DNA from 3 places in the Pseudohaliea sp. genome. Region 2 is predicted to be linked to each of the others. Evidence: predicted binding sites of a transcription regulator. Region 2 holds the regulator's gene; each other region holds the start of a gene.

Region 1 (10,158 bases), on a different contig from region 2:
TGCCTGCACCTCGACGGACACCGCGTCCAGGGCGCGGGCCGTGCCCTCGCCCAGGGTCTCGTTGATGGTCTCGGCCATGCGGTGGGCGGTGGTGAAATTGGGGGTGTGCAGGTTGAGGGCCAGGGCCGCGCGCTCCAGGAAGCCGCTGGGCACCGCCCGCTCCACGGTCGCCCCGCCGGGAACGCGGCCGCTGCTCGGGATATTGACGGTGATACTGGAGCCGTCCTGGCCGGAGGCGCCGAAACCGCTGACCACGAGGTTGCCCTGGGCGACCGCGTAGACGTTGCCGTCGGCGCCCTTGAGCGGGGTCATGAGCAGGCTGCCGCCGCGCAGGCTGCCGGCGTTGCCGATGGAGCTCACGGTGACGTCCAGGCGGGTGCCGGGCTTGACGAAGGCCGGCAGCTCCGCGTGCACGGACACGGCGGCGACGTTGGTCAGCTGCGGGTTGATGTTCTCGGGCACCGTGATGCCGAACTGCTGCAGCATGTTGTTGAGGGACTGCAGGGTGAAGGGCACCTGCGCCGTCTGGTCGCCGGAGGAGTCGAGGCCCACCACCAGCCCGTAGCCCACCAGCTGGTTCGAGCGCACGCCGCCGACGGAGGCCAGGTCCTTGATGCGCTCGGCCTGGGCCGCCGCGACCGCCGGCAGGGCAACGGCGAGGAAACCAGCCAGCCACAGCGCGAGGAGGGGACGGAACATTGCCATGACGATAGCCATCAGAAGGGAAAGATCGGCGAGTTGAAGAAGCGGCTCAGCCAGCCCTGGCGGTTGGCGTCGGCCAGCGCGCCGCGGCCGCTGTACTCGATCTGCGCGTCGGCCAGCTTGAAGGAGGGCACGGAGTTGTCCGCCCGGATGTCCGCCGGCCGGACAATGCCGGCGACGCGCAGGTACTCGCGGCCCTGGTTGACGGTGATCCACTTTTCCCCGCGCACCAGCAGGTTGCCGTTGGGCAGGCGCCGGTAGACGGTCACGGCGATGTTGCCATCCACGCGGTTGCTCTGCGCGCTGTCACCCTCCCCCTCGAACTCGCGGGAGGCGCTCAGCTCGCTCTGGAAAAGCGGAAACTCGTCGCCGCGGAGGAACTGCTCCCCGGAGAGCGTCGGGTTCTCGATGCTCGCCGAGCCGTCCTTGCTGGTGCTGGTGCTGGCGCTGGTGGAGGCATTGGTGCGCTCGGCGAGCTGGATGATCAGCGTGTCGCCCACGCGCCGGGCCTTGACGTCGCCGAAGAGCGACAGGCCGGTGGCGGCCTGGTAGATGGCGCCGTTGGCCGCCTCCGCCGGCGGGACCGGCGGCTCCGGCGGCAGCGTGGCGGACCAGTCCCGGATCGGGGTCTCCGGCGACGCGCAGGCGCCGAGCAGCGCGAGCACGCCCGCCAGCGCTGCCCGCCGCAGCATCGGGGAAAGCTTTGCGGTCATGGCGGGGCTCATCACAGGTTGTTGGTCACGAACTGCAGCATCTCGTCCGAGGTGCGGATCGACCGGGAGTTCAGTTCGAAGGCGCGCTGCGTCTCGATCATGTTCACCAGTTCCTCCACCGTGTTCACGTTGGAGCTCTCCACCATGCCCTGGATCAGCGTGCCGAGGCCGTTCACGCCCGGCGTGCCGTTCAGCGGCGGACCGCTGGCGCCGGTCTCCGTGAACAGGTTCTCGCCGCGCGCTTCAAGGCCCGCGGGGTTGACGAAATCCGCGGTCTGCAGGATGCCGATCTGCACCGGCGCCCCCTGCCCCGGCAGCTGGACACTGACGGTACCGTCAACACCGATGGTCACGCTCTGGGCGTTGTTGGGGATGTTGATGGCGGGCTGGATCTGGTAGCCACCGGAGGTCACCAGCTGGCCCAGGGAGTCGATCTGGAAGGAGCCGTCGCGGGTGTAGCTGAGGGTGCCGTCGGGCATCAGCACCTGGAAGAACCCGCGGCCCTGGATGGCGACGTCGAAGGCGTTCTCCGTCTGCACCAGCGACCCCTGGGTGAACAGCTTCTCCGTCGCCACCACCCGGGCGCCGGTGCCGAGGTACAGCCCCGAGGGCATCTCCGTGTTCTGCGACTGCTGACCGCCGGCCTGGCGGACATTCTGGTAGATAAGGTCCTCGAACACGGCGCGGCCGCGCTTGAAGCCCGTCGTGTTGACGTTCGCCAGGTTGTTGGACACCGTGGCCATGCGTGTCTGCTGGGCATCCAGGCCCGTCTTCGCGATCCATAACGCTCTCATGCTGTTCCCTGCCTGTTGCCTGTACCGTTACTGCCCGAGACGCATCAGCTGCGCCGCGGTGTCCGCGTTCTCGTCAGCGCTGCGCATCATCCGCACCTGCATTTCGAACTGCCGGGCCAGCTCGATCATTTCCACCATGGACCGGGCCATGTTGACGTTGCTCGCCTCCAGCTGGCCCGAGTGCAGCCGCACCTCTGCATCCGCCGGCGGCACCTCGCCATCGGCAGTACGGAAGAGGCCGTCGGTGCCGCGCTCGAGGCTCTCCAGCTCCGGCCGGACCAGCAGGATGCGCTCGAGCACCGCCGGGGCCCGGGGCCCCTGGCCCAGGGGCACGATGGAGATCGTGCCGTCCACGCCGATGGTGAGCTGTGTATGCGGCGGGATGGCGATGGGGCCCTGGTCCCCCAGGACCGGGTTGCCGGCACCGGTGCGCAGCAGGCCGTTGGCGTCGATCTGCAGGTCCCCGCGGCGGGTCAGCGCCTCGCCGCCCTCGGCATCCTGCACGACCAGCCAGCCCTCCCCCTGCACCGCCACGTCCAGGGCGCGCCCGGTGGCCTGCAGGGGCCCGGACGACAGGTCGGGGCGGACCTCGCTGGTCCGCACATTGTGGCGGCTGGGCAGGCCGGGACCCTCGATCTGCTGGCTCTGTGCGCTGTCCAGGCTGCGCTTGAAGGCCGTGGTGCCGACGTTGGCCAGGTTCTGCGCGTTTCTCGCTTGCGCCTCCATGACCCGGTGCGCCCCGGTCATGCTCACGTATAGCAGCCGGTCCATCAGTCGCGCTCCCGTTCACACATCATTCGACAAGCCTCAGCGGATGTTGATGATGGTCTGCGTCACGGTATCCGCCGTGGAGATCATCTGCGCGTTGGCCTGGAAGTTGCGCTGGGCGGTGATCATCTGTACCAGCTCCGCCGTGAGGTCCACGTTCGAGGCCTCGAGGGCACCGGACTCCACCAGGCCGTAGTTCGACGTTCCGGCCTCACCGAGAAGCGCCTGGCCGGAGGCGAAGGTCTCCGTGAAGGCCGTGTTGCCGTTGTTCGCCAGGCCCTGGACGTTGGCGAAGTTGGCCATGGCCAGCTTGCCCAGCGCGCTCGACTGGCCGTTGGTGAAACGGGCGAACACGATACCTTCCTGGCTGATGTCGATGCCGGTCAGGCGGCCGCTCTCGAAGCCGTCCTGGCTGAGCTCGTTGACCGAGAACTGGTCACCGAACTGGGTCGCGTTGGTGAAATCCGTGGTCAGGTTGAGCGGATCGGCACCGTTGGCCAGGGGCACGGGCGGGAAGGTGAGCTCGCCGCTCGCCGGGGCCGTGAGGCTGCCCAGGGAATCGAACTGGAGGGTCTGCGGGCCGCCCACGGGACTGCCGTCCACGTACAGTGACGCCTCCCATTCATTGACATTGGCGGTCTTGACGAAGTAGTAGCTCGCCGTGTGGGTCGCGCCCAGCGAATCGATGATCGACAGCGACGTGGTGTGATTGAAGGTCTGCGGGTCCGCCGGATCGAGCGGCGCGACGGCCGGCTGCGGCGCGCCGCCGGGCAGGTTCAGCCCCGCGGTGATCACCTCGGTCGCCCGCGGCGGGTTGTTGGCGGTCACCAGCTGCAGGTCGGTCAGTTCCGCGGTGTTGAAGCCGTCACTGGACGGCGGGAAGGCCTGCAGCCGCAGGCCCTCGGAATCCACCACGAAGCCGTTGCGGTCGACGTTGAAGACGCCCGCCCGGCTGTAGCTGAGCGCGCCGTTGTCGCTCAGGGTGAAGAAACCGTCACCGACGATGGCCAGGTCCAGGTTGTTGCCGGTGAAGTCGATGGTCCCCTGGGAGAACTGCTGCTGGATCGAGGACAGCCGCGCGCCGAGACCGGTCGCCGACGACGACACGGACTGCAGGCCGGCCGCGAACAGTTCCGCGAAGTTGGCCCGCGACTGCTTGAAGCCGGTGGTGTTCACATTGGCGATATTGTTCGCGGTGACCGTGAGGTCTGTGTTGGCGGCATTCAGGCCGGACAGTGCAATCTGGAAGGGCATGGGGTTCTCTCCTCAGGAAATTTCGACAGCCCGGCCGAGCGACATCGCGCCCATGCCAGCCACGTTGATGCTGATGGCGCCACCGGGGCCCTGCAGGGAGACGCTGTCGACGCGCCCCCAGACCAGGGGCTCGGCGGCCGTGGTCTCGCGGCCGACGCGGTAGCGCGCCTCGAGGCGGTAATCGCCCGCGGGGGCGATGCCGCCCTCGGCGGTCGTTCCATCCCAGCGGAAGGCCGCCCGGCCGTCCGGGCCGGCGTAGACCGGCAGCTGCGCCACCAGTTGCCCGCCGGCATCCTTGACGGCCAGCACCGCGCCGGCCGCCTCCGCCGGCACCTCAACCACGCCGGCGAGGGGGTTCTCCCCGTCGAAGGCGCCGGAGCCCGAGGGCACGAGCACCTCGCGGTCGACGAGGCTGGCGGCCTGCAGGGCCTGGTTGCCGGTGAGCGCGTCCGCCGTGCTGTTGAAGCTGCTCTCGAGCCGGTCGATGCCGGACACGGTGGAGAACTGGGCCATCTGCGCCAGGAAGTCGCCGTTCTCCATGGGCTTGAAGGGGTCCTGGTTCTGCAGCTGGGTGGTCATCAGGCGCAGGAAATCCGCCTGGCCGAGCTCGTCGCGCTTGCGCTCCGCCGGCTGCGGCTGGCGCGCGAAAAGCTCCTGGATCGCTGTCATGTCATTCATGGGTTCTAGTTCCCGAGGTTCAGGGTTCGCAGCATGAGGTCCTTCGACGTATTGAGAATCTCCACGTTGTTCTGGTAGGCCCGCGATGCGGAGATCATGTTGGTCATCTCCGACGCGAGGTCCACGTTGCCGCGGTAGATGTAGCCCGCGTCATCGGCCTGCGGGTGGCCCGGCTCGTAGACCGGCATCGGCTCGGTGCGGTCCTCGACCACGCCCAGCACGCGGACACCGGCGCCCGCCTCCTGCCCCGCGCCGGCCATGACCGTCTCGAAGACGGGGTGGCGCGCCCGGTACGCTTCAGCGGGGTCGCCGCTGACCGAATTGATGTTGGCGAGGTTGGACGCCGTCGCGTTCAGGCGCACGGACTGGGCACCCATGCCCGACCCGGCGATGGAGAAGACCCGGAAAAGATCCATCAGCTGTTACCTCCCTTCAACACGTCGATCATCGAGCGGATTTTGCCGCTGAGGAACTGCAGGCTGGCCTGGTAGCGCACCGCGTTCTCCGCGAAGGCCGCCTGCTCCCGGTCCACCTCCACGGTGTTGCCGTCCTGCGCCGGCTGCAGGGGCACGCGGTAGAGGAGCGGGCCCGCGCCGCCGGCGCCGGTACCGGCGCCGAGGTGGCGGTCGTGCGTCACGCGCAGCCGGTCGGCGCCGGCCACCGGCCCGCCGGCCTCGGCGAGCGCCGCGCGGAAATCGAAATCACGGGCCTTGTAGCCCGGCGTGTCCGCGTTGGCGATGTTGCTGGCTAGCACGGTGTTGCGCTGCGAGCGCAGGCTGAGCGCCTGCTGGTGAATGCCGAAGTAGTCGTCGATACTGAAACTCATGGACGCGCGTCCTGCCCCCTTTGCCCGGTAGCCAGCAAGTTGCGTGCCACCGAGCGTCGGGCGCGGCGGACCGCGTGGTTCCGCGGCCCCGGCATCGCCGCAGCGCCGGCGGGCGGCAAGGGTTTGCCGGCGGCGGCAAGCCAGAGGCAGCCGGCACGATGCTTGCTTAGCTTATGGATGATAGACCGCTTATGAACCGGACGCGCCCCATGCCATCAGCCGCTCGCCGCTACCCCCGCAAGCACCAGCGCCCCGCGCCGGGTACCCGCGGACTGTCGCGGGCGGTGCTGGCGCTGCTGCTGGCGCTCGCCGCGGCCGGCGGCGCCACGCAACCGCCGCGGCAGCCGCTGGACGAAATACGCGCGGCGGCAGAGGCCTTCGTGCTCGAGCGTCTGCCGGGGGACCGCAGCGATACCACGGCAACGGCGGGACGGCTGGACCCGCGGCTGCGCCTGGCGCGCTGCGACCAGCCCCTGGAAGCCTTCGCCGCCGCCGGCAACCGCCTGCGCGGCAATACCAGCGTGGGCGTTGCGTGCCCCGGCGCCTGGCGGCTTTACGTACCGGTCAAGGTCGAGACGCTGCGCACGGTCCTCGCCCTCAGGCGCCCCCTGCGCCGCGGCGAGACCATCACGGCAGAAGACCTGGATACGGTGCGGATGGACACGGCGCGGCTGACCCGTGACTACTACACAGAGCCCGCGGCGGTGGTGGGCCACACCCTCAAGCGCTCTGCCGCGGGCGGGACGGTGCTCACCAGTGCCCTGGTGGAAGAACCACCGGTGATACGCCGCGGCCAGCGGGTCTCGCTGGTGTCCAGCGCCAGCGGCATAGCGGTGCGGGCGCCCGGCGAGGCCCTCGCGGACGCACGGGCCGGGCAGCGGGTCCGCGTCAGAAACCTGTCGTCGGGCAAGATCGTGGAGGGAATGGCACTGCGCTCGGGCGGTGTCAAGGTACAGTGACGATGGGGCTAAAGTTTGCGGGAGCGCTGCCGCTACCCTAGAGTATCAGGCTCACCAGTGGAGCGACAGGAAATGGCAGACAGCATCAGCGGCCTGGGCAAGGGCCCGGAAAAGGCAGCGGGGACCCCTGCCGCGCGCTCCAATAGCGCGCCGGCCGGCAACCAGGCGGCGCGCCCGGCAGCAGGCACGGATTCCGTGAACCTGACCGACACGGCGCGACAGCTGCAGGCGCTAAGCCGGGCAGTGGACGGCACCGACCCGGTGGACAGCAGCCGGGTGGAGGCGGTCAGGCTGGCGCTCGAAGCCGGACAGTACAGCGTCGACAGCCGGCGGATCGCCGAGCAGCTGCTGCAGTTCGACAACTGATGCCGGGGGCCACGCCCATGCTGCAGAGCCCCAGGCGCCTGGCCGGCGCGCTCGACGACCTGTTCCGGGCCCAGCAGGAACGCGCCGAAGGCCTGCTCGCCATCCTCCGGCAGGAGCGCGAGGCCCTCAACAGCGGCGACCTTGCCGCCATCGAGGAAACGGCATCCACCAAGATCAGCGCCCTCGCCGAACTCGAGGAGCTCAAGGCCCGCGAGGCGCGGCTGCTCGCCGGCCTCCCCTTCGGCGACAGCGACACCCCGCTGGAGCAGGCCCTGGGCTGGTGCGATGCGGACGGCAGCCTGCGCGTCCGCTGCGACCAGGTCATCGAGCTGATGGTGGCCTGCGACCGCCACAACAAGCGCAACGGGCTGCTCGTCCAGCACCGCCTGAACTACGTGCGGCGCGCCATCGATGTGCTGCACCGGGCCCACGCGGAAACGCTCACCTACGGCCCCGACGGCTCCCCCGGCGGCACTCGGCCCTCGAGGCTGCTGGCCGAGGGCTGACCCGGGCAACCGCTTCCACGGCAGCGGGCTGTCGCGCGAGGGACGCCGGTGGCGGATGACAAGATCACGGACCGGAACCGGATCGCCGCCCTCCTCGACGCCCTCCGGCGCCAGGAAGCCCCCGTGCAGCTGCTCCCGGCGGCGGGGGACGGCCAGGAGTTGTCCCTGCTCCTGGCCTGCAGCCGGCGCAGAAAGCAACTGGTTCTCGACGCGCCGCGGGGCCTCCAGGCCGGCGACGACCCCGCGGGCCGCGCCATCACGGTGCTGGCCCGGCTCAACGGCGCCGAACTCCGCTTTGACACGACGATCCTCGCTGCGGAAGAATTCCGCGGCTACGCGGCCCTGCGCGCGGCCTGGCCGCACGCGGTCCTGTACCGCCAGCGGCGCAGGGCTTTCCGGGCGCCGGTGGGGGGAGACCGCAGCGGCCGGCTGGAGCTGTACGATGCGGCGGGACGGGTGGTCCGGGGGCGGCTCACGGACCTCTCGGCGGGCGGTTTCGGGGCCCTCGTCGATCGCGCTGCGTCGCTGCGGGAACGCGAGGAGGTCGAAAGCACGCTGGCGATCGACGGCCTGGCATTGAAAACGACGATAAGAATCATGGCTGTGCGTATCCCGGCCCGGGGGCGCTTCATGCGCATCGGGGCGGCTTTCCGGGGACTCTCGCCAGGCCAGGAGGCGCAGGTCGAGAAGCTCGTGCGGGCGCTCGAGCGGCACGCCATCCGGCGCGGGGGCGCACGCCGCTGACGGGGGAGCAGGGACGCATGGAGCAGACTGACCAGGGCCGGCCGCAGGCCGGGGACACGGGAGCCGGGCATGCCCCCGTCGCCCGCCAGCCCATCTATGACAGGAACCGGGACATTTTCGCCTATGAGCTGCTCGTGCACGCAGCCGGGGCCGACCCGTCGGCGGAGACCGCCGCGGCCGACGGGGTCGCCAGCGCGCGCGCCGCGATCGCGGCGCTGACCCGGCTGGACCTGGAGCAGGTCACCGACAGCCGGCCGGCGTTCATCAACGTGTCCCGGGACTTTCTCCTCGACCACCACGATCTGCTGTCCCGGGCGACGGGCACGGGCATCGAAGTGCCCTGCGCCGCCTGCAACGACGACGAGGCCGTCGCAGTACTGGCGCAGCTGAACGCGCAGGGAGTCGCCGTGGCCCTGGACGACTTCCGCTGGGTGCCCGGGGTGCAGCGCCTGCTCGAGCAGGCCCGGCTGGTGAAGATCGACGTGCGCGCCGCGGAGCCGGGCACCCTGGCGCAGCTGCTGGAAAGGCTGCGCGGCGGCCCGGCGACGCTGCTCGCACTCAACGTCGACAGCCAGGAGGCCTTCGACCACTGCCACGCCCTGGGCTTCAACTACTTCCAGGGCTTTTTCCTGTGCCGGCCGCGCGCGCTCAGCGCCCCGGGCCTGCCCGACAGCAAGCTCAATACCCTGCGGCTGATGGCGGCCCTGCAGTCGCCGGAGGCAGAGCCGGACGAGCTCGAGGCCATCATCCGCACCGATCTCACCCTGCACTACCGGCTGCTGCGCACCGTGAACTCCGCCTACTACGGCCTGCCCGTCGAGGTGAAGTCGATCGGCCACGCCATCACCTGCCTGGGCATGGTGGCGGTGCGGCGCTGGGCCGCCCTGCAACTCCTCGCGGCGGAGGACGAAAAGCCGCCGGAGGTCCTGCGCCTCGCCCTGATCCGCGCCCGCATGTGCGAGCAGCTCATCGCCGGCCCCGGCAAGGACGAGCAGGACAAGGCCTTCACCACGGGCCTCTTCTCCCTCCTCGACGCCGTGTTCGACACGCCCATGGACCTCATTCTCGAAAAGCTGCCCCTGGACCGGGACGTGGCGGGCGCGCTGGCCTCCGGCGCAGGCCCCTACGGCCGGCTCCTGGGCACCGTGACCTGCTACGAGAGCGGCGACTGGACGCCGCTGGAGGAAGACGGACTCTACGCGCTCGACACCGTCACCCGCTGTTACCTCGGCGCCCTGCCCTGGGCGCGGGCCCAGTTCGACGCGCTGGGCGGCTGAGGCCTCCCCGGGCCGGACCGTTAGCCTTCCGGAAAAACCACATTTATAATACGGGAAAATGCGCAGACTTTTTTCGTGCCCGACATTGCGCTAACGTCAGAAACGGGTGCGCGCCGACGGAAAGCAGCTTGAGCAACAGTACCGATAGTGCGGACTTCCGCGCCCTGGGCAAACGCCTCCAAGAGCGCGCGACACAGATCAGCCATTCGCTGGAGCCCTCCGGCGTCGCCCCGGGCGAAATGGGGGCGTGCGCGCGAGCGGCACTCGGTCTCGCAGCCGCTGCCGCCGTGCTGGGACAGCAGGAACTGGCAAGCGCCGCCGCCGCCGCCGGCCGCGTCCTCAGCGGCGAGGACGGCGCCGCGCCGGCGGAACGCGCCGGACTGCAGGCAAGGCTCACCCGGCTGGCCGGCGAGCCGGGGGTGCCGGGTGCGGAAAGGCCCGCCCCGGCGGCAGGACCGCTTCCCTGGCTGGCTGTGCGCGATCCGGCGCGCGCCGCCCTGGCCGAGCGCGCCCTGGGCCGCCTCGGCGCGCCAGCGCCGCAACGGCTCGACGGCCCCGCAGCCGTCGCGGC
Region 2 (10,158 bases):
AGGCTGGGAACCGGATCGTCCGGGAAGAGAGCGAGGAAGAGGAGCTGCCGCACCTGAAACCCCTGCGCGCCTGGTTCGCCTTTCTCGCCGGCCTCGCCCTGCTCGTCGGCAGCTCCCGGCTGCTGGTCTGGGGGGCGACGACCATCGCCGCGCAGCTCGGCGTCTCCGAGCTGGTCATCGGCCTGACGATCGTCGCCGTGGGCACCAGCCTGCCGGAGCTCGCCGCGACGCTCGCCGGCGCCCTGAAGGGACACACGGAGATCGCCATCGGCAATGTCATCGGCTCGAACCTGTTCAACCTGCTCGCGGTCATGTCGGTACCGGGCGTCGTCGCCCCGCTGGCGCTGTCCGGCGACGTGCTCACCCGCGACTACCCGGCCATGGCGGCGGGCACCTTCCTCCTCGCCGTCGCCATCTACACGGGGCACCACCGGCGCCGCGCCGAGGGCGGGTACAGCTACCTGGGCCGGGCGGTGGGGTTGTTGTTGACGAGCTTCTACGCGCTGTACTATTACGCGCTTGCCTTGAGCCTCTAGTGGCCCTCCCGTAGTGACCCTCCCGTAGTGACCCTCCCGAGACGCCCGATGACCCATGCCGCCCCGCCCAGCTACGTCGACTCCGCCCGCCGCACCGTGCGCATGGAAGCGGCTGCGGTCGCGGCCCTGGAGCAGCGCATCGGCAGCGAGTTCGCCCGCGCCTGCGAGCTGCTGCTCGGCACCCGCGGCCGGGTGGTCGTCACGGGCATGGGCAAGTCCGGCCACATCGGCACCAAGATCGCGGCGACGCTGGCGAGTACCGGCACACCCGCCTTCTTCGTGCACCCCGGCGAGGCAAGCCACGGCGACATGGGCATGATCACCGGCGACGACTGCGTCCTCGCCCTGTCGAACAGCGGCAGCACCAACGAGGTGGTGATGCTGCTGCCGCTGCTCAAGCGCCTGGGCACGCCGCTGGTGAGCATGACCGGCAACCCGTCCTCGACGCTGGCGCAGGCGGCGGACGCCCATCTCGATACCGGCGTCGAGACCGAGGCCTGCCCGCTCGATCTCGCGCCCACCTCGAGCACGACCACGGCCCTGGTCATGGGCGACGCGCTCGCCATCGCGCTGCTCGAGGCCCGCGGCTTCACTGCCGAGGACTTCGCCTTCTCCCACCCCGGCGGCGCCCTCGGTCGCAAGCTGCTGCTGATGGTCGAGGACGTCATGCGCAGCGGCCCGGAGATCCCCCGGGTCACCCCGGAAACGCCGCTGGGCGAAGCGCTGCTGGAAATCTCTGCCAAGGGCCTGGGCATGACCACCGTTGTCGACGGCGACCACCTCGAGGGTGTATTCACCGACGGTGACCTGCGGCGCGCGATCGATGCCCGCATCGACATCAACGAGACGCCCATCGGTGACCTGATGACGCGCAAGGCCCGCACCATCAGCGAAGGCATGCTCGCCGCCGAGGCCCTGCGCATCATGGAAGAGAACCGCATCAGCGCGCTCGTGGTGGTCGGCGACCACGGCGAGCCCGTCGGTGTGGTCAGCCTCCTCGGCCTGCTCCAGGCCGGCATTGCCTGAGGCCGCCGGTGATCGATCGCGCCCGCGCCAGCGCCCTGCGCCTCCTGGCCCTAGACGTCGACGGCGTCCTCACGGACGGCCGCCTCTATTACGGCAATGACGGCGAGGAACTGAAAGCGTTCAACATCAAGGACGGCCTGGGCCTCAAGCTCCTGCAGCGGGCCGGGGTGGCCGTGGCCATCATCACGGGACGCCGCTCGCAGATCGTCGAACGCCGCGCCGCCGAGCTCGGTATCGCCCACGTGGTGCAGGGGCGAGAGGACAAGCGCGTGGCCCTCGAGGAGCTCTGCGCCAGCCTCGGCCTCGAGCTCACGCAGTGCGCCTACATGGGCGATGACCTGCCGGACCTCGGCGCGCTGCGCGCGGCGGCCATCGGCCTCGCCCCCGCCGACGCGGTAGCCGCGGTGGCCGCGGCCGCCGACTGGCAGAGCCGCTATGCCGGCGGCGCCGGCTGTGTGCGCGAGGCCTGCGAGCAGCTGCTGCACGCCATGGACCGTCGCGAGGCCATCGAGGCGGTCTACCGGTGAAGCGCTTCGCCGCCCTGCTGCTGGCCGGTGCCGCCCTGCTGGCAACGGGGGCGCAGGCACTGCCCGGGGACCGCGAGCAGCCCATCGCCGTCGAGGCAGACCGCGCCGTGCGCGACGAAAAAGCGGGCGAGACGGTCTACAGCGGCGCCGTGCGCCTGGTGCAGGGCAGCCTGATCATCGAGGCGGACGAGCTCATCATCTACCACAGCCGAGACCTCGCCGAACGCGTGGTGGCCACCGGCGAGCCGGCCCGCATGCAGCAGCAGCCCGAGGTCGGCGAGGCCGTGATCCACGCCGCCGCCCGGCGCATCACCTATTTCACCGCCGAGGAGCGCGTCCTGCTCGAGGAGGACGCCGAGGTCGAGCAGGACGGCGCCACGGTGCGCGGCGATCGCATCGACTACCTGATTCGCGAGCAGCTGGTCCGCGCCGATGCGGCCGACAGCGGCGGCGAGCGGGTACAGGTGGTGATCCCGCCGCGCCTGGCCAACGAGGCGGAGAACCCGGCAGAGGCCGATGACAGCGACGCTGCGGGGACCGCGCCGGCAACGCCTTCCGGGGCGGCGCCCGACGCAGCGGCTGAAACGGCGGCCGACCCCGCCGATGCAGGAGCGACGCCCGATGGCGGAACTGAAGGCGAGTAAGCTGGCCAAGGCCTACGGCGGGCGCCCGGTGGTGCGGGACGTCTCCCTCGCCGTGGAGAGCGCCCAGGTCGTCGGCCTGCTGGGCCCGAACGGGGCCGGCAAGACGACCTGCTTCTACATGATCGTCGGCATCATCCGCGCCGATGCGGGGCAGATCACCATCGATGGCGAGGACATCATCGGTCTGCCCATGCACGAGCGGGCGCGCCGGGGCATCGGCTACCTGCCCCAGGAGGCCTCCGTGTTCCGCAAGCTGTCCGTCGGCGACAACCTGATGGCCATCCTGGAGACGCGGCGGGACCTCACCCGCGCCCAGCGCCGGGAGCGCCGGGACGAACTGCTCGAGGAGTTCCACGTCGCGCACCTGCGGGGCAGCCTCGGCCAGGCCCTGTCCGGCGGCGAGCGCCGCCGGGTGGAGATCGCCCGGGCGCTGGCCACGGAACCGGCCTTCATTCTCCTCGACGAGCCTTTCGCCGGTGTCGACCCGATCTCCGTATCGGACATCAAGGAGATCATCCGCCACCTGCAGCACCGCGGCATCGGTGTCCTTATCACGGACCACAACGTGCGCGAGACCCTCGACATCTGCGAGACAGCCTACATCGTCGGTGAGGGTCGCATCATCGCCGCCGGCTCCCCCCAGGCCGTGCTCGACAACCCGGAAGTCCGCAAGGTCTATCTCGGCGATACCTTCCGCCTCTGAAGGCACCGGCAGAGAGCGCTCGCGGCACCGCCAGGGGCGGGCCTCGAGGGTCTTCGCCACGATTCTTGACGGGCGTCAATGGCCCGGGCACCAATCTCTGCAATTTCCGCGCCAGTCCGTTGCCTCCGCCGGCGGGCCGGCGCTACACTGCACTCGAACAGGGCAAAGGAACGCCTCCCCCTCGCGATCATGAAGCAAGCACTGCAACTCAAGCTGGGCCAGCAGCTGACCATGACGCCGCAGCTGCAGCAGGCAATCAAGCTGCTGCAGCTGTCGACGCTGGACCTGCAGCTCGAGATTCAGCAGGTGCTGCAGAGCAACCCGATGCTCGAGCTCGACGAGGGCGACGACGACGCGCCCCTGGAGAGCCCCGAGCCCGGCGAGAACCTCACAGCCAGCAACGGCGAGGGCCCCCTGGAGAGCCTCGAGCGCACCGCGGCGGGGGATGGCGAGAGCGGCGACTACGAGCCGACCATGCCCGAGGACCTGCCCGTGGACACGCAGTGGGAAGACCTCGTGCCCTCTTCCGCGCCCTCCGCGCCGGGCCCGGCGGCCGAGGGCGCCGACTACGACATGGACAGCCGCAATGCCAGCGTCCAGAGCCTTCACGACCACCTGCTCTGGCAGCTCAATCTCACCCGCCTGTCGGACCTCGACCGCGCGATCGCCCTGGCCATCATCGATGCCACCGACGACAACGGCCGCCTCACCAGCACCGTGGACGAGCTGCACATGCTCTGCGCGGCGGACTTCGAGGGCGAGATCGAGCGCGAGGAAGTGCTGGCCGTGCTCCACGCCCTGCAGCAGTTCGAGCCCACCGGCGTCTTTGCCGCGGACCTGCAGGAATGCCTGCTCCTGCAGCTCAGGCAGCTACCGCCGGGAACCCCCTGGCTGGAGCAGGCGCGCACCCTGGTCAGCCGCCACCTGGCACAGCTCGGCAACGGCGACTACGCGCAGATCCTGCGCCGCATGCGCCTCGACGAGGACGCGCTGCGCGGCGTCCTGCAGCTGCTTCAGACCCTCGACCCGTTCCCCGGCAAGCGTATCGGTGCCGACGACACCGAGTACGTCGTACCGGACGTGTTCGTGCGCAAACGCGAGGGCCGCTGGGTGGTCGAGCTCAACCCGGACATCGCGCCGCGGCTGCGCATCAACGACACCTATGCCGGGCTGATCCGGCGCGCCGACAACAGCGCCGAGAACACCTACCTGCGCGATAACCTGCAGGAGGCCCGCTGGTTCCTGAAGAGCCTGCAGAGCCGCAACGAGACCCTGCTCAAGGTGGCCTCGGAAGTCGTCTCCCACCAGCGCAACTTCCTCGAGTACGGCGAAGAGGCGATGAAGCCGCTGGTGCTCCATGACATTGCCGAGGCCGTGTCGATGCACGAATCGACCATCTCCCGGGTCACCACGCGCAAGTACATGCATACCCCCCGGGGCATTTTCGAGCTGAAGTACTTTTTTTCCAGCCACGTCGCCACGACCGCGGGCGGCGCCTGTTCCTCAACGGCGATCCGCGCGCTCATCCGCAAGCTCATCGCGGCGGAGAACCCGCGCAAACCGCTCAGCGACAGCCGGCTCGCGCAGCTGCTGGAAGAACAGGGCATCAAGGTGGCCAGGCGGACGATCGCGAAGTACCGGGACAGCCTTTACATCCCGCCGTCCAGCGAGCGCAAGCGCCTGGTCTGAGAACTGAGCGCCCGGCCACGACCCGGGCATACCTGCGTTGCAACGCACAAGGAGTCCAGTATGCAACTCAACATCAGCGGCCATCACGTCGACGTTACCGACCCGCTCCGCGACTATGTGGAAAGCAAGTTCGAGCGGCTCCAGCGCCACCACAGCCACATTACCAACATGGAAGTCACTCTCATCGTCGAAAAGCAGGTACAGAAGGCCGAGGCCAACGTGCACATCTCCGGTGCGGACATCTTTGCCGCCGCGGAATCGGACGACATGTACGCCGCCATCGACGCGCTCGCCGACAAGCTCGACCGGCAGCTCATCAAGCACAAGGAAAAGGCGCGGCCGCACTAGGACAGGCGCATGCGAGAACTTGAGGAACTGCTGTCACCGGCGCGTACCCGGCGGGACGTGCCGGGGGCCAGCAAGAAAGCCATCTTTGAAGAGGTCGCCGCGCTTGTCGCGGCGGACCACCCGGACCTCGACCCCGGTGATTTCATCGGCAAGCTGCTTGCCCGGGAGAAGCTCGGCAGTACCGGCCTGGGTGGCGGCATCGCCATTCCGCACTGCCGCCTCGCGAGCTGTACCCGGCCCCTGGGCGCGCTGGTCACCCTGCGTGAACCGGCGGACTTCGATGCCCCGGACGACGCCCCGGTGGATATCCTCTTCGTCCTGCTGGTGCCCGAGGAAGCGCACCAGGAGCACCTCGACATCCTCGCCGCCATCGCGCGCCTGTTCAGCCAGCCCGCGCTGCGCGCGGCCCTGCGCGCCTGCGACAGCGACCGGGTGCTCTACGACACCGCGATCGGCTGGGAAGGCTGACAGCCCGTGGACCTCGTCATCATCAGCGGCCGCTCCGGCTCCGGCAAGAGTACGGCCCTGCACCAGCTGGAGGACGAGGGCTACTATGCGATCGACAACCTGCCCGCGTCGCTGCTGCCGGCACTGGTCGGTCACGCCCCGGCCCTGGCCCGGGACGGTGCCGGCGTCGCCGTGTGCATCGATGCCCGCAACGCGGCCGCGGACCTTTCACGGATCGACGCCATCCTGGCCGGGCTGCCGGACACCGTGCGCCTGCGCACGCTCTACCTCGACGCGGACGAGGCGACGCTCCTCAAGCGCTTCAGCGAGACGCGGCGCCGGCACCCGCTGGCGAGCCACGAACTGCCCCTCGCCGAGGCGATCTGCCGGGAGCAGGCCCTGCTCGAGCCCCTCGCCACCGAGGCGGGGCTCACCCTCGACACGAGCGAGATGACCATTCACGAGCTGCGCGATGCCGTACGCCAGCGCCTCGTCGGCACCGGGGCCGGCGTCCTCTCGCTGCTGGTGCAGTCCTTCGGCTTCAAGCGCGGCGTACCGGCCGACGCGGACCTGGTGTTCGACGTCCGCATGCTGCCCAACCCGCACTGGAGCAAGGAGCTGCGCCTGCTGACCGGCCGGGACCAGCCGGTGCAGGCGTTCCTGGAGGCGCAACCACTGACCGGCGAGCTGTTCCTGGAGCTGGCGGGGTTCCTCGACCGCTGGCTGCCGCACTATGGCAGCGGTGCCCGCAGCTACCTGACCATCGCCCTCGGCTGCACCGGTGGACAGCACCGCTCCGTGTACATGGCCGAGCGGCTCTTCGCCCACCTGGCGGCCCACCACGGCCCGGTACACCTCAGGCACCGGGAGCTCGGATAGTGGCAGTCGAGCGGCGCGAAGTCATGATCATCAACAAGCTCGGGCTGCACGCCCGGGCCGCCGCGAAGTTCGTGAGCTGCGCGGCCGCCTATTCCGCCCGCGTCCGTGCCGGTCGCGGCGACGGCGGCGAGCTCGTCGACGGCAAGAGCATCATGGCGGTGATGATGCTCGCCGCGGGCAAGGGAACGGCACTGGTCCTCGAAGCCGAGGGCGAGGACGCCGGCGCGGCGCTCAGCGCCCTCTGCGCTCTGATAGACAATCGTTTCGAGGAGGAGGAGTAGGAGGAACAGCCCCCGGCTCCGCCGCAGCGCGGGTTCTGTTGTTGTCGCCCGGTCTTTACCGGATAATTTCAGCCGCCCCGCCCACCCACCCCCGGACCGAGCGACGCGATGACCAGCGCTGAACCGCACAGCCACAAGCCGCTTGACCGGGTCACGCAGGCCCTGGAGCAGGGCACCCTGGGCGACGTCAGCCGCATGCTCCGCAAGATGGAGCCCGCCGACGCGGCGCACCTCCTCGAGTCCTCGCCGCCGCGCTCGCGGCAGATCCTGTGGCAGCTCATCGACGACGATCTCCAGGGCGAGGTCCTCAACGAGCTCGGTGACGAGCTGCAGCTCGAGTTCCTGAGCGCCCTGGAGCCGGCGCAGGTCGTGCAACTCACCGAGGGGCTGGACGACGACGATGTCGCCGACATCCTGCAGCAGCTGCCGGACGAGGTCACCTTCGAAGTCCTCGAGGCCATGGACCACCAGGACCGGGCGCGCCTGGAACAGGTGATTTTCTACGCCGACGATACCGCCGGCGGCCTCATGAACACCGACGCCATCACGATCCGGGCGGACCTGACCCTGGACGTGGTGCTGCGCTACCTCCGCCGTCACGAGGCCATTCCCGAGGCCACCGACAACCTCATCGTCGTCACCCGCAACGACCGTTACGTCGGCCTGCTGCCGCTGCGTACCCTGCTGGTCTCGGACCCGTCGCACTCGGTGCGCGAGCTCATGGTCACCAGCCAGCAGGCGATCCCCGTGGACATGCCGGACGACGAGGTGGCGCGTCTCTTCGAGCGCAACGACTGGGTGAGCGCACCGGTGGTCGACGCTGACGGCCGGCTCCTCGGGCGGATCACCATCGATGACGTGGTGGACGTCATCCGCGAGGACGCGGACCACTCCTTCATGGCCATCGCCGGCCTCGACGAGGATGAGGACACCTTCGCCCCCGTGCTGCGCACGGCGCGCCGGCGCACCGTCTGGCTGGCGGTGAACCTGGTCACCGCGTTCATTGCCGCGGCGGTGATCAACCAGTTCCAGGGCACGATCGAGAAAGTCGTCGCCCTCGCCGTGCTCATGCCCATCGTCGCCTCCATGGGCGGCATCGCCGGGACGCAGACCGTGACTGTCCTGGTGCGCGCCATGGCCATGGGACAGATCAACGCCGGCAACCGGGCCTGGCTGATCCTGCGCGAGGCCTGGGTCGGCGTCATCAACGGCCTGGTCTGGGCGGCCATCGTCGCCACGGCCGCGGCGCTGTGGTTCGACAGCCCGGCCCTCGGCGCCATCATCGCCGCGGCCATGGTCATCAACCTGGTCACCGCTGGGCTGTCCGGCGCGGTCCTGCCCCTGGTGCTGCAGCGCCTCAGGATCGACCCGGCCCTCGCCGGGGGCGTGGTGCTGACCACGGTGACCGACGTGGTCGGCTTCGTGGCTTTCCTGGGCCTGGCGGCGGCTGTTTATGGTTGACAACGGCCATGGTTGAGGACGACGACTTCCGCGACGAGGCGCCCAGCAAGAGCGCGCTCAAGCGCGAGATGAGCGCGCGGCAGGCCCTCGGCGAAGCACTCTGCGCGCTCAGCCCGAAGGAGCTGGAGGCGATTCCCATCGACGACCCCCGCCTCGAGAACGCCATCGTGCAGTCCCGGGGCATCACCAGCCGCAGTGCACGGCGGCGTCACCTGCAGTACATCGGCAAGCTCATGCGCAGCGTCGACCCGGCGCCACTGCAGGCGGCCCTCGACGGGCTGCACCAGCAGCGGGCAGCGAGCGCCGCGCGGCACCACGAACTGGAGGCACTGCGCGACGAACTCGTCGAGCGCGGCGACAGCGGCCTCGCGACCGTGCTCGCGCGCTTCCCCGAGGCAGACCGGCAGCACCTGCGCCAGCTGCTGCGCCAGGCGCAGCGCGAGAAGGCGGCTGAGCGGCCACCGGCCGCAGCGCGCAAGCTCTTCCGCTACCTGCGCGAGCTCCAGTCAGCCGGGGCCTGAGGCTGCCGCCGGGGGGGCATTCCCGGGCGGCACGCGTCGCTGGTCCAGGCGCACCGTGTTCGGGTCCGGCGGGCCGTTCGGGTCCGGTGCCGTCGGCGCGCCGGGCGACGCGTTCGGATCGTCCGCACGGACGCCGTTCGGGTCCACCGGGATACTCGCGCTGTCATCGAAGATCCGCCGCAGGCGCACGTCCGGGCTGCCCAGCGGGCCCGACACCTCGTAGACACCGCTGGACATGCGCTTGACCTGCTTCTCGAAGACCTTGCTCACCACGTAGACGCCGGCGGCGACGGGCAGGCCGCCGGCCAGCGCCGCAACCCAGGGCAGGTTGTTCGCCACCGGCAGCGTCACCACCAGCTCGCCCTCGATGGACGGCTCGCTCGCCGCGAGACGGGTGACGCCGCTGAACTCAAAGGCGCTCGCCGCGCCGCGCAGCGTCAGCGCCGGAATCTCCATGGTACCGCGACGGAAGCGGAACTCGCTGACCGCGCGATCGAAGGGAATGCCGGACTCGAACATGTGCGACAGGCTGAGGCCGCGAAAGATCTCGGCGAGGTTGAGCAGGGAAAACACCTTGAGCGCGCCGGCAGAGCCCCTGGCCTCGAGGAGCCGACCGTCCCGCGCCTCCACCGCAAGCTCGCCCTCCAGCGCCTGAAGCGCCAGTGCCCGGGGCGACCCCGTCCAGCGCAGATCCGCGCTGGCGCTGCCGTTGTCGGTGACCAGCGTCGGCGCGTAGCCGAGGGCCACCAGCACCCGGCCCAGGTCGTCGAAGGCGACATCGATGGCGAATTGCGTTTCCCCGGCGGCGCCCTCGGCGCCGGCCCAGCGCAACACGCCGCCGCCCTCGCTCCGGCTGCGCAGGCCGAACAGTTCGCCGCGGACACCCCGGGCCACGATTGCACCCGCGTCCCGGTCCAGCTCGAAGGCCAGGTGGCCGACCCCTTCCCCCGCCCGGCGCAGTTCGAGGATAGCGACCGCCACCGGGCGCAGCGCCCGGTAGGCGGCGTCGAAGTCCGCCTCTCCCGTCTGCTCGGGCAGCCCGGCGAGATCGAGGTAGTCGAGGAGCAGCCGCGGGACCGGTCCGCCGAGGTCCAGC
Region 3 (10,158 bases), on a different contig from region 2:
CGCTGGATCACCTCCGGCCGCGACACGCCGAGTTCGTAGCCTTCCCTGCGCATGGTCTCGATCAGTACCGACAGGTGGAGCTCACCGCGGCCCGACACGATGAAGCGGTCCGGGCTGTCGCCCGGTTCCACCCGCAGCGCCACGTTGTGGATCAGCTCGCGCTCGAGGCGCTCGGCGAGGTTGCGGGAGGTGACGTACTTGCCCTCCTTGCCGGCGAAGGGCGAGTCGTTGACCTGGAAAGTCATGCTCACCGTGGGCTCGTCCACCGTCAGCGGCGGCAGGGCCTCGACAGCTGCCGGATCGCAGAGCGTATCGGAGATGTTGAGGCCGTCGATACCCGTCACGCAGACGATGTCGCCGGCGCTGGCCTCGGCCACCTCGACGCGCTCGAGACCCAGGTAACCCATGACCTGCAGCACGCGCCCGTTGCGCTGGCCGCCCTCGCTGTCGACCACGGCGACCTGCGCGTTCGGCGCAAGCCGGCCGCGGGTGATGCGGCCGACGCCGATGACCCCGACGTAGCTGTTGTAGTCCAGCGCGCTCACCTGCAGCTGCAGCGGGCCGCGCTCGTCCACCTTCGGCGCCGGCACCTCGCGGATGATGGCATCGAAGAGCGGCGTCATGTCGCCGGCCATGGCCTCGTGGTCGAGGCCGGCGATGCCCTGGATGGCCGAGGCGAACACAATCGGGAAATCGAGCTGTTCTTCCGTCGCGCCGAGGTTGTCGAACAGATCGAAGACCTGGTCCACCACCCAGTCGGGGCGCGCGCCGGGGCGGTCGACCTTGTTCACCACGACGATGGGGCGAAGGCCGCGGGCGAAGGCCTTCGCGGTGACGAAACGGGTCTGCGGCATGGGTCCGTCCACCGCGTCCACCAGCAGCAGCACCGAGTCCACCATGGACAGCACGCGCTCCACCTCGCCGCCGAAATCGGCGTGCCCGGGCGTATCCACGATGTTGATGCGGTAATCGCCGTAGCGGATCGCCGTGTTCTTGGCGAGGATCGTGATCCCGCGCTCGCGCTCCTGGTCGTTGGAATCCATGATCCGCTCCGCGCCGGCGCTGCGCCGGTCGAGGGTACCCGATTGCTGCAGCAGGCAGTCGACGAGCGTGGTCTTGCCATGGTCGACGTGGGCGATGATGGCGATGTTGCGCAGGGACTCGATCACGGGATTCTCCGCAGGCCGCGATGCGGCGAAAAAGGCGCAGGATTATACCTGACGCGGCGCCGGCCACCAGCCTGCTTGCAGGCACTCCGGGAGCAATGCACTATCTAGGTGCCCTCTTGCACCAACAAAGGGCGCAGGCTTCCCCGATTGCCGCCGGGTGGAAAAAAAGCCTATTTGATTCAATGGCCTGTAGCCGGGCCCGGCTGGCACAGGACTTGCAATTCCGCGAGGCACCAGAACTGACGCGGTGCGCCCTTTGCGGTGCGTGGCGCCGACAGCTCGCAAGAAACGGGTCCGAGGACCCGATGACATTCCCAACGGAGGACTGACCATGTCAGAGAAGACCCTGGAACTGATCAAGGAAAGCGAAGCGAAGTGGGTCGACCTGCGCTTCACGGACAGCAAGGGCAAGGAGCAGCACGTCACCATCCCGGCCACGGAAGTGGACGAGGATTTCTTCGAAGAGGGCAAGATGTTCGACGGCTCCTCCATCGCGGGCTGGAAGGGCATCAACGAGTCGGACATGATCCTCATGCCAGACGACTCCAGTTCCGTCGCCGACCCCTTCACCGACGATCCCACGGTCAACCTCCGCTGTGACATCGTCGAGCCCTCCACCATGCAGGGCTACGAGCGCGACCCGCGTTCCGTCGCCCACCGCGCCGAGGAGTACCTCAAGTCCACGGGCATCGGCGACACCGCCTTCTTCGGCCCGGAGCCGGAGTTCTTCGTCTTCGACGACATCAAGTGGCACTCGGACATGTCGGGCGCCGGCTACACGATCCACTCCGAGGAAGCGGCCTGGGTTTCGAGCCACAAGTTCGAGGAGGGCAACATCGGCCACCGTCCGCGCGTGAAGGGCGGCTATTTCCCCGTTCCCCCGGTCGACTCCCTGCACGACATCCGCGCCGCCATGTGCGACGCCATGGAGCAGATGGGCCTCCCCGTCGAGGTACACCACCACGAAGTGGGCACCGCCGGCCAGTGCGAGATCGGCGTCAAGTTCAACACGCTGGTGCGCAAGGCGGACGAGGTACAGATCCTCAAGTACTGCGTACTCAATGTCGCCCACGCCTACGGCAAGACGGCCACCTTCATGCCCAAGCCGCTGGTCGGTGACAACGGCTCCGGCATGCACGTCCACCAGTCGATCAGCAAGGATGGCGAGAATGTCTTCGCCGGCGACGGCTACGCGGGCCTCTCGGAAACGGCGCTCTACTACATCGGCGGCATCATCAAGCACGCCCGCGCCCTCAACGCCTTCACCAACGCCGCCACGAATTCCTACAAGCGCCTGGTGCCGGGCTTCGAAGCGCCGGTCATGCTCGCCTACTCGGCGCGCAACCGCTCCGCCTCGATCCGCATCCCCTACGAGCCGAGCCCCAAGGGCAAGCGCATCGAGGTCCGCTTCCCGGACCCGACGGCCAACCCCTACCTGGCCTTCAGCGCCATGCTCATGGCCGGAATCGACGGCATCCAGAACAAGATCCACCCCGGCGACGCCGCGGACAAGGATCTCTACGACCTGCCCCCGGAGGAGGGCAAGGCGATCCCGACGGTGGCCTCCAGCCTCGAGATGGCCCTGGACGCCCTCGACGCGGACCGCGCCTTCCTCACCGCCGGCGGCGTCTTCACGGACGACATGATCGACGGCTACATGGAGCTCAAGCGCGAGGACATCGAGCGCCTGAACATGACCACCCACCCGGTGGAGTTCGACCTCTACTACTCCGTGTAAGCTTCTACCCGGCTCACATTTCCGGCCCGCAATTGCGGGCCTTTTTTTTGGTTTCGCGCAAGGCTCCGAAACCGTTGATGAAGCGAACCGGCAGCCTTGCAAAGCCGGGACGCACAGCGACATTGGCTTCTCGAAGCATCCCGGGGCGGCTGCTGGCTAAGGCCCCCAGTCGCTCCCCGATACACGCTTTGTGGGGGCCTTAGCCAGCAGCCGCCCCTACCGCCTGGCAAACCCACCGCGTCGGAAGTACGCGAGGCGGAAGGGGCAAGCGCGGGATACGTCTCTCACAAAGCGTGTAACGGGGAGCGACTGAGCGACGTATCCCGCGCTCGCCCCGGAAAGGAGCGGTGTCCCTTTCCCGCCCGCCCCTGGCACATGTCCGGAGAAGGCCGTAAACAGCACCTTGGCGCTACCACAGCAAAAAGGCACATAATGAATACACGCCAGCCGCCGGAGGTGACCATGGGCAAGCTTGTCGCCGTTTTGGGTCTTGTTATCGCGTGTGTCGTTTCCGGGTCCGCCCTGGCACAAAAGATCTACCGCACCGTGGACGAACACGGCAACGTCGTCTTCAGCGACCAGCCGCCGGCTCCCGGCCAGGAGGGCGAGGAAGTCGAACTCGGGGACCTGAACACCGCGCCGCCGCCCGAACCGCTGCCGCGGCCCGCGCCCGGGCGGCAAGCACCCGAGCCGGCGCCCGCGCCGACGGTCACCATCACCTCACCGCCGGACGAGACCACTATCGCCATGGGGCCCGGGAATTTCAGCGTGAGCGGGCGTGCGGAGCCGCCGCTGGGCCCCGGGGAGCGGTTGCAGCTGCTCATGGATGGTGAGGCCGTCGGGGCGCCCCAGGCGGGCGCGAGCTGGGGCCTGCAGGGTGTGCTTCGCGGGCCGCACGACCTGGTTATCCGGCGCGTGAGCAGCAGCGGCGAGACCATTGCCGAGTCCGACCCCGTCCGCGTCTACGTGCTGCGCCCCTCGGTGCGCTGACTCCCCCTCTCCCTCCGGCCCGCGCTGGTCGAACCGGCACACATGCACCATACTGGTGCATGGCGGGTGCAGGTATTGGCGGGGCGGCCGAAGCCGGTGGCCACTTTGGCGCAGAGATTCCACGCCACAGGCCATGTGTGAGCACTTGCACTGGTTTGAACGCAGGATTTTATAGTCACCAGCCCCCGCGTATGGTCAATGCCCCGTTGTGGCTCCAATCTTGCTTTGTCGGGAGGCAGCGACGCGAAGGGCGCTGGAAAACAGGGCAGGCATGCTGGAAGCGGACGTTCTCGACAATATCAGCACGGGGGTGCTCTGCCTCGACGAGGCACTCCGCGTCTGCTATCTGAACCCGGCGGCGGAGGCGCAGCTGGCGATTTCCACGGCGCGCGTCTGCGGCCTCCATGCGCGGCACATCGATTCGCTGCCGCCCGCGTGGCTCGGCAACCTCGAGCAGGCGCTGCGGGAGCAACACCCGATCGTGCGCCGCGGGGTGGAACTGGTGCTGCCGACCGGTGGCTCCGGGCAGGTCGACCTGGTGATAACGCCACTGCACGATGAGGGACCGGTGGCACTCGTGGTGGAGGTGCAGGCGGTGGACCGGCTGCAGCGCATCAGCCGCGAGGAGAGCCTGCTCAACGCCCAGGAGGCGACCCACTCTCTGGTCCGGGGCCTCGCCCACGAGATCAAGAACCCCCTCGGCGGCGTGCGCGGCGCGGCGCAGCTGCTTGCCCGCGCGCTGCCGGAGGGTGAGCTAGGGGAGTACACGGAGATCATCATCCGCGAGGCGGACCGGCTCCGCGACCTCGTCGACCGGCTGCTGGGCCCGAAGGTGCAGCCGCAGCTGGAGCCCCTCAACGTGCACGAAGTGCTGGAACACGTCTGCCGGCTCGTACGGGCGGAGGCCGGGGCGGCACTGACGCTGACCCGCGACTACGACCCGAGCCTGCCCGACATCCTCGGCGACCGGGTCCAGCTCGTCCAGGCGGTGCTCAACATCGCCCGCAATGCGCTCCAGGCCACGAGCGGACAGGATCTGCGGGCGCTTGCGATCATTACCCGCTCCCAGCGCCAGTTCACGATCGGCAACCGCCGGCACCGGCTGGTCTGCCGCGTCGACATCGTCGACAACGGGCCGGGCATTCCCGAGGAGCTGCGCCACTCCCTGTTCGTGCCCATGATCAGCGGCCGCGCCGACGGCTCCGGCCTCGGGCTGGCCATCTCCCAGTCCATCGTCAATCGCCACGGCGGCCTGCTGACCTGCGACAGCAAGCCCGGCGAGACCCGCTTCAGCCTCTATCTACCGCTGGAAGAATCCTATGCCCAAGCCTCCTAAAGTCTGGGTTGTCGACGACGACCAATCGATCCGCTGGGTGCTGGAACGCGCCCTCGGCCAGGCCGGCATCGAGAGCGAGTGTTTTTCGAATGGCGACCGCATGCTCCGCCGCCTCGGCGACGAGCAGCCGGACGCCGTGATCAGTGACATCCGCATGCCGGGCACCGACGGCCTCGAGCTTCTCGAGCGGCTGACGGCCAGCCACCCGCGGCTGCCGGTGATCATCACCACGGCCCACTCGGACCTCGACAGCGCCGTGGCCTCCTACCAGCAGGGCGCCTTCGAATACCTGCCCAAGCCTTTCGATATCGACGAGGTGGTAGCGGTGACGGAGCGGGCCCTGGCCCACGCCCGGGAGCACCTGGCCCCGGCGGACACCCCCGGGGACCTGGCACCGGGCTCGGAAATCATCGGCGAGGCCCCGGCCATGCAGGAGGTCTTCCGTGCCATCGGCCGCCTCGCCCACAGCAATATCACCGTGCTCATCAACGGCGAGTCCGGCACCGGCAAGGAGCTGGTCGCGCGGGCGCTGCACCGGCACAGCCCTCGGGCCAGCCAGCCCTTCATCGCCCTGAACATGGCCGCCATCCCCCGGGACCTCATGGAATCCGAGCTGTTCGGCCACGAAAAAGGGGCCTTCACCGGGGCGAGCGGGCGCCGCGAGGGACGCTTCGAGCAGGCCGACGGCGGCACCCTGTTCCTCGACGAGATCGGCGACATGCCGGCGGAGACCCAGACGCGCCTCCTGCGGGTGCTCGCCGACGGCGAATTCTACCGCGTGGGCGGGCACACCCCGGTGCGGGTCGATGTGCGCATCATCGCCGCTACCCACCAGGATCTCGAGGAGCGGGTGAACCGCGGCGAGTTCCGCGAGGACCTGTTCCACCGCCTTAACGTGATCCGCATCCACCTGCCGCGGCTGGCCGAGCGGCGGGAGGACATCCCGAAGCTGATGGAGTTCTTCTTTGCCCGGGCCGCCCGGGAGCTGGGGGGCGAGACCAAGGTGCTGCTCCCGGAGACGGAGCGGTTCCTGGCCGGGCTCGACTGGCCCGGGAACGTACGCCAGCTCGAGAACACCTGCCGCTGGATCACGGTCATGGCGTCGGGGCGGGAAGTACACCTGTCGGACCTGCCGCCGGAACTCGGCCGACGGGAAGCCATGGCTCCGACAGGCGAAGGCACGGACTGGCGGGACCTGCTGTCGCAATGGGCGAACAACGAGCTCGTGCAGGGCAAGCAGCACATCCTCCGCGCCGCCGTCCCCGCCTTCGAGCGCACGCTCATCGAGGTGGCCCTGCAGCACACGCAGGGCCGCAAGCGGGATGCCGCCGAGCTACTCGGCTGGGGCCGGAACACACTGACCCGCAAGATGAAGGAGCTGGACCTGTAGGCGGGGCGGGCCCGCCGCCCGGGCTCAGGCCCCGGCCGGTGCCTCGCCGTTGCCCTGGGCCGCGCCCTGCTGGCCTTCGGCCTGGGAGCGAGCCATCGCCTGCTGGTAGAGCGCCTCGAAGTTCACCGGGGCGAGCATGAGCGCCGGGAAACCACCCTTGACCACGAGCCCGTCGATGGCCTCGCGCGCGTAGGGGAAGAGGATGTTCGGCGCGGCGGTGCCGAGCACCATGCGCAGCTGCTCCGTCTCGAAGCCCGTGATGTAGAAGATGCCGGCCTGCTGGACTTCGACGAGGAACGCCGTCTCTTCCTCGACCTTCGAGGTGACCGTGATGGTCAGCACGACCTCGAAGTTGCCGTTCTCGTCGATGGCGTTGCTCTTCGTATTGAGGTCGATATTGACCTTCGGCTGGTAGGACTGGCGGAAGACCTCCGGGGTCGCGGGGGACTCGAAGGAGACATCCTTGCAATAGATGCGCTGCAGCGAGAACTGCTGTTGCGGGGCGTCCTGTTGTGCTGCTGCCTGCTCGTCGGCCATGGCTTGCTTTCTCCGTGCGGATGGTTCTGTCTGTCAGGGGGACGCGGACAGGCCGAGAAGCGCATCGAGGCGCCCCTCGCGGTCCAGCGCCGCGAGTTCATCAAAGCCGCCCACGTGCCGGTCGCCAACCCAGATCTGCGGCACCGTGTGGCGGCCGGCTTTCTCCGTCATTTTCGCACGCAGGGCGGCGTCGCCGTCCACGGCGATCTCCTCGAAGGCCACCCCCTTGCCCTTGAGCAGCCGCCGCGCGGCGATGCAGAAGGGGCAGAAGCGGGTGCTGTAGACGGTGACGGGAACGGCCACGGCGCGGCTACTTTTTCGCCACCGTGGGCAGTTGCAGGTTGCTCCACTCGAGCATGCCGCCGGCCATCTTGTACACTTTGCCGAAGCCGTCGCCGCGCAGCTGCTTGGCGGCAGCCCCGGCCTGCTGGCCCATCTTGCAGACCAGGATGATCGGCCGGTCCCGGTAGGCCTCGAGCTCGCCCTTGCGGTCCGCGAGCTTCGCCATCGGGATATGCACGGCATCGACGATGTGCCCCTGCTTGTAGTCGCCGCCATCGCGCAGGTCGAGGAAAATACCGTCCTCGGCATTCACCAGGTCGATGGCCTGCTGCGGGCTCAGCGCGGGGCCCGCCTTGCGGGTCTCGTGGAACAGCAGCATGCCGATCGCCACGAGCAGCGCGGCGACCAGGATCCATTGCTGGAGCAGGAACTCTAGGAAGAGGGCCATGGAGCGGTTTCCGGGTCCGTATTGCGCCCGGCGTTACGCCGGGCCTCGGCAAGAAGGCGCGAAGTATACCCGTTATGCTTGCCGGAGGCACGCCCCGGCGGGCCTTCCGCCACCGCCGCCCGGCCGGGAGCCCTGCGCCGACCGTCGGCGGTGAAGGGGCCGCGCCTCCCACAGGTGCCAGGGCAGCGGTTACAATAGCGCGCTTTCTCACTCGCACTGCGGCGGGCGCACTCGCCACCCGCCGGACCTGGCCGGCAGCAAAGGGAGCAGGCATGACTGACGCCAGCAGAGTACCCACCGTCCTCATCATCCTGGACGGCTGGGGCTACCGGGAAGAAACCCGAGACAACGCCATCGCCAACGCCCACACCCCGGTCTGGGACCGGCTCTGGGCCGGGGCCCCGCACACGCTCATCTCCGGCTCGGGCCTCGATGTCGGCCTGCCCGAAGGGCAGATGGGCAATTCCGAAGTAGGCCACATGAGCCTCGGCAGCGGCCGCATCATCTACCAGAACATCACCCGCATCGACCAGGCCATTGCCGACGGCAGTTTCGACGAGAACCCCGTGTACACGGAGGCCATCGATGCCGCGGTGACCCGCGGTGGCGCGGTGCACGTGATGGGGCTGCTGTCGCCGGGGGGTGTGCACAGCCACGAGCGGCAGCTGTTCGCGGCGCTGCGCCTGGCCGCGGCCCGCGGCGCGAAACAGGTCTTCCTGCACGCTTTCCTCGACGGCCGCGACACGCCGCCGCGCAGCGCGCAGGCTTCTCTCGAGAAAGCCGAGGCCGTGTTCGAGGAGCTCGGCGTCGGGCGCATCGCCAGCCTCTGCGGCCGCTACTACGCGATGGACCGGGACCAGCGCTGGGACCGGGTGGAAAAGGCCTACAACCTGCTCACCGAGGGGGATGCGGACCACCGCGCGACGAGCGCCGCGGAGGGTCTCGCCGCGGCCTACGAGCGCGACGAGAGCGACGAGTTCGTCGCGCCGACGGTCATCACCGACGCCGGTGGCAGTGCCGTGCGCATCGAGGACGGCGACACCGTGCTGTTCATGAATTTCCGCGCCGACCGCGCCCGGCAGCTCACCCGGGCGCTCACGGACCCGGCCTTCGACGGTTTCCAGCGCCGGGTGCAGCCCCGGCTCGCGGGCTTCGTGCAGACCACGGAGTACGCGGCCGACATCAACGCCCCCTGTGCCTTCCCGCCGGAGGCCCCGCGCAACGGCCTCGGCGAATACCTCGCCGCCACCGGCCGCACGCAGCTGCGTATCGCGGAGACCGAGAAGTACGCCCACGTGACCTTCTTCTTCAGTGGCGGACGCGAGGACGAGTATGACGGGGAGACCCGCATCCTCGTGCCCTCTCCGGATGTCGCCACCTACGATCTCAAGCCGGAGATGAGCGCCCCGGAGGTCACCGACAAGCTCGTCGAGGCTATCGGCAGCGGCGCCTACGACCTCATCGTCTGCAATTACGCCAACGGCGATATGGTCGGCCATACCGGCAGCTACGAGGCCGCGGTGGCCGCCGTGGAGGCCCTCGACGCCTGCCTGGGGCGCGTCGAGGCGGCGGTACTCGAAGCCGGTGGCCGCGCCCTGATCACCGCCGACCACGGCAACTGCGAGCAGATGCTCGACTACGAGTCCGGGCAGCGGCACACGCAGCACACCACGGACCTCGTGCCCCTGGTCTACATCGGCCGCGAGCCCGCGACCCTCGACCCGGCCGGCGGCATCCTCGCCGACGTCGCGCCAACGCTGCTGGCCCTCATGGGCATGCCCCGGCCCCCCGAGATGACCGGCCACAGCCTCCTCGCGGATCGCTGAGCACCGTGGCCCGCTGGCGCCGTGCAGGGCGCGGGCTCGCGGGGCTGGTCCGGGCCGCCGCCCTGGCCGCCGGCCTTCCCCTTGCCGCCGCTCTCGTCCCCGCCCTGGCGCCGGTGGCCGCCAACGCGGACGCGGTGCAGGACGAGCGCGCGACGCGCGCGAAGCTCGAGGCCCTGAACCGTGCCATCGAGAAGATCGAGACGGAGCAGCGCCGCGACGAGGCGGCCCGGGATACGCTGCAGGCGGAGCTTCGCGCGGCGGAGACGGACCTCGCCCGCCTCACCGCGCGGGTGAATACGATCGAGGGCCGCATCGACGCCCTCGTTGCGCGTCTTGCGGAACTCGCCGCGGAACAGGACTCCCTCGCCGCCCGCCGGGACAGCCAGCGGGCCCGTGTCGCCGAGGAGCTGCGCCGGGCCTGGGCCAGCGGCAGCGACAGCAG

The links. Region 2 encodes sigma-54, which starts transcription at its own class of promoters, with help from an activator protein. Its sites were predicted from a motif close to TGGCACANNNNTTGCNNT; they were not measured.
Region 1: a site for sigma-54 is predicted at 5,887-5,904, ahead of flgA (flagellar basal body P-ring formation chaperone FlgA). Genes of this name have one in related genera too.
Region 3: a site for sigma-54 is predicted at 4,107-4,124, ahead of glnL (nitrogen regulation protein NR(II)). Genes of this name have one in related genera too.

Annotation. Positions count from the first base shown of each region.
Region 1 covers NZ_JBTOLW010000019.1:4,104-14,261, forward strand. The annotation lists gene ACX93N_RS10340 (flagellar basal body P-ring protein FlgI) at 1-705, opposite strand, end outside; gene flgH (flagellar basal body L-ring protein FlgH) at 717-1,415, opposite strand; gene flgG (flagellar basal-body rod protein FlgG) at 1,427-2,209, opposite strand; gene ACX93N_RS10355 (flagellar basal body rod protein FlgF) at 2,237-2,980, opposite strand; gene flgE (flagellar hook protein FlgE) at 3,017-4,231, opposite strand; gene ACX93N_RS10365 (flagellar hook assembly protein FlgD) at 4,244-4,909, opposite strand; gene flgC (flagellar basal body rod protein FlgC) at 4,915-5,325, opposite strand; gene flgB (flagellar basal body rod protein FlgB) at 5,325-5,735, opposite strand; gene flgA (flagellar basal body P-ring formation chaperone FlgA) at 5,945-6,694, shown strand; gene flgM (flagellar biosynthesis anti-sigma factor FlgM) at 6,767-7,060, shown strand; gene ACX93N_RS10390 (flagella synthesis protein FlgN) at 7,078-7,566, shown strand; gene ACX93N_RS10395 (flagellar brake protein) at 7,615-8,310, shown strand; gene ACX93N_RS10400 (EAL and HDOD domain-containing protein) at 8,328-9,587, shown strand; gene ACX93N_RS10405 (PAS domain-containing protein) at 9,716-10,158, shown strand, end outside.
Region 2 covers NZ_JBTOLW010000037.1:7,791-17,948, forward strand. The annotation lists gene ACX93N_RS14640 (calcium/sodium antiporter) at 1-536, shown strand, start outside; gene ACX93N_RS14645 (KpsF/GutQ family sugar-phosphate isomerase) at 585-1,562, shown strand; gene ACX93N_RS14650 (KdsC family phosphatase) at 1,574-2,089, shown strand; gene lptA (lipopolysaccharide transport periplasmic protein LptA) at 2,086-2,733, shown strand; gene lptB (LPS export ABC transporter ATP-binding protein) at 2,711-3,436, shown strand; gene ACX93N_RS14665 (RNA polymerase factor sigma-54) at 3,626-5,125, shown strand; gene hpf (ribosome hibernation-promoting factor, HPF/YfiA family) at 5,186-5,473, shown strand; gene ptsN (PTS IIA-like nitrogen regulatory protein PtsN) at 5,483-5,941, shown strand; gene rapZ (RNase adapter RapZ) at 5,948-6,799, shown strand; gene ACX93N_RS14685 (HPr family phosphocarrier protein) at 6,799-7,080, shown strand; gene mgtE (magnesium transporter) at 7,189-8,541, shown strand; gene yjgA (ribosome biogenesis factor YjgA) at 8,550-9,062, shown strand; gene ACX93N_RS14700 (YhdP family phospholipid transporter) at 9,048-10,158, opposite strand, start outside.
Region 3 covers NZ_JBTOLW010000014.1:24,396-34,553, forward strand. The annotation lists gene typA (translational GTPase TypA) at 1-1,169, opposite strand, end outside; gene glnA (glutamate--ammonia ligase) at 1,501-2,907, shown strand; gene ACX93N_RS08685 (DUF4124 domain-containing protein) at 3,340-3,897, shown strand; gene glnL (nitrogen regulation protein NR(II)) at 4,169-5,233, shown strand; gene ntrC (nitrogen regulation protein NR(I)) at 5,217-6,623, shown strand; gene secB (protein-export chaperone SecB) at 6,648-7,160, opposite strand; gene grxC (glutaredoxin 3) at 7,194-7,463, opposite strand; gene ACX93N_RS08710 (rhodanese-like domain-containing protein) at 7,471-7,890, opposite strand; gene gpmI (2,3-bisphosphoglycerate-independent phosphoglycerate mutase) at 8,163-9,716, shown strand; gene ACX93N_RS08720 (murein hydrolase activator EnvC family protein) at 9,722-10,158, shown strand, end outside.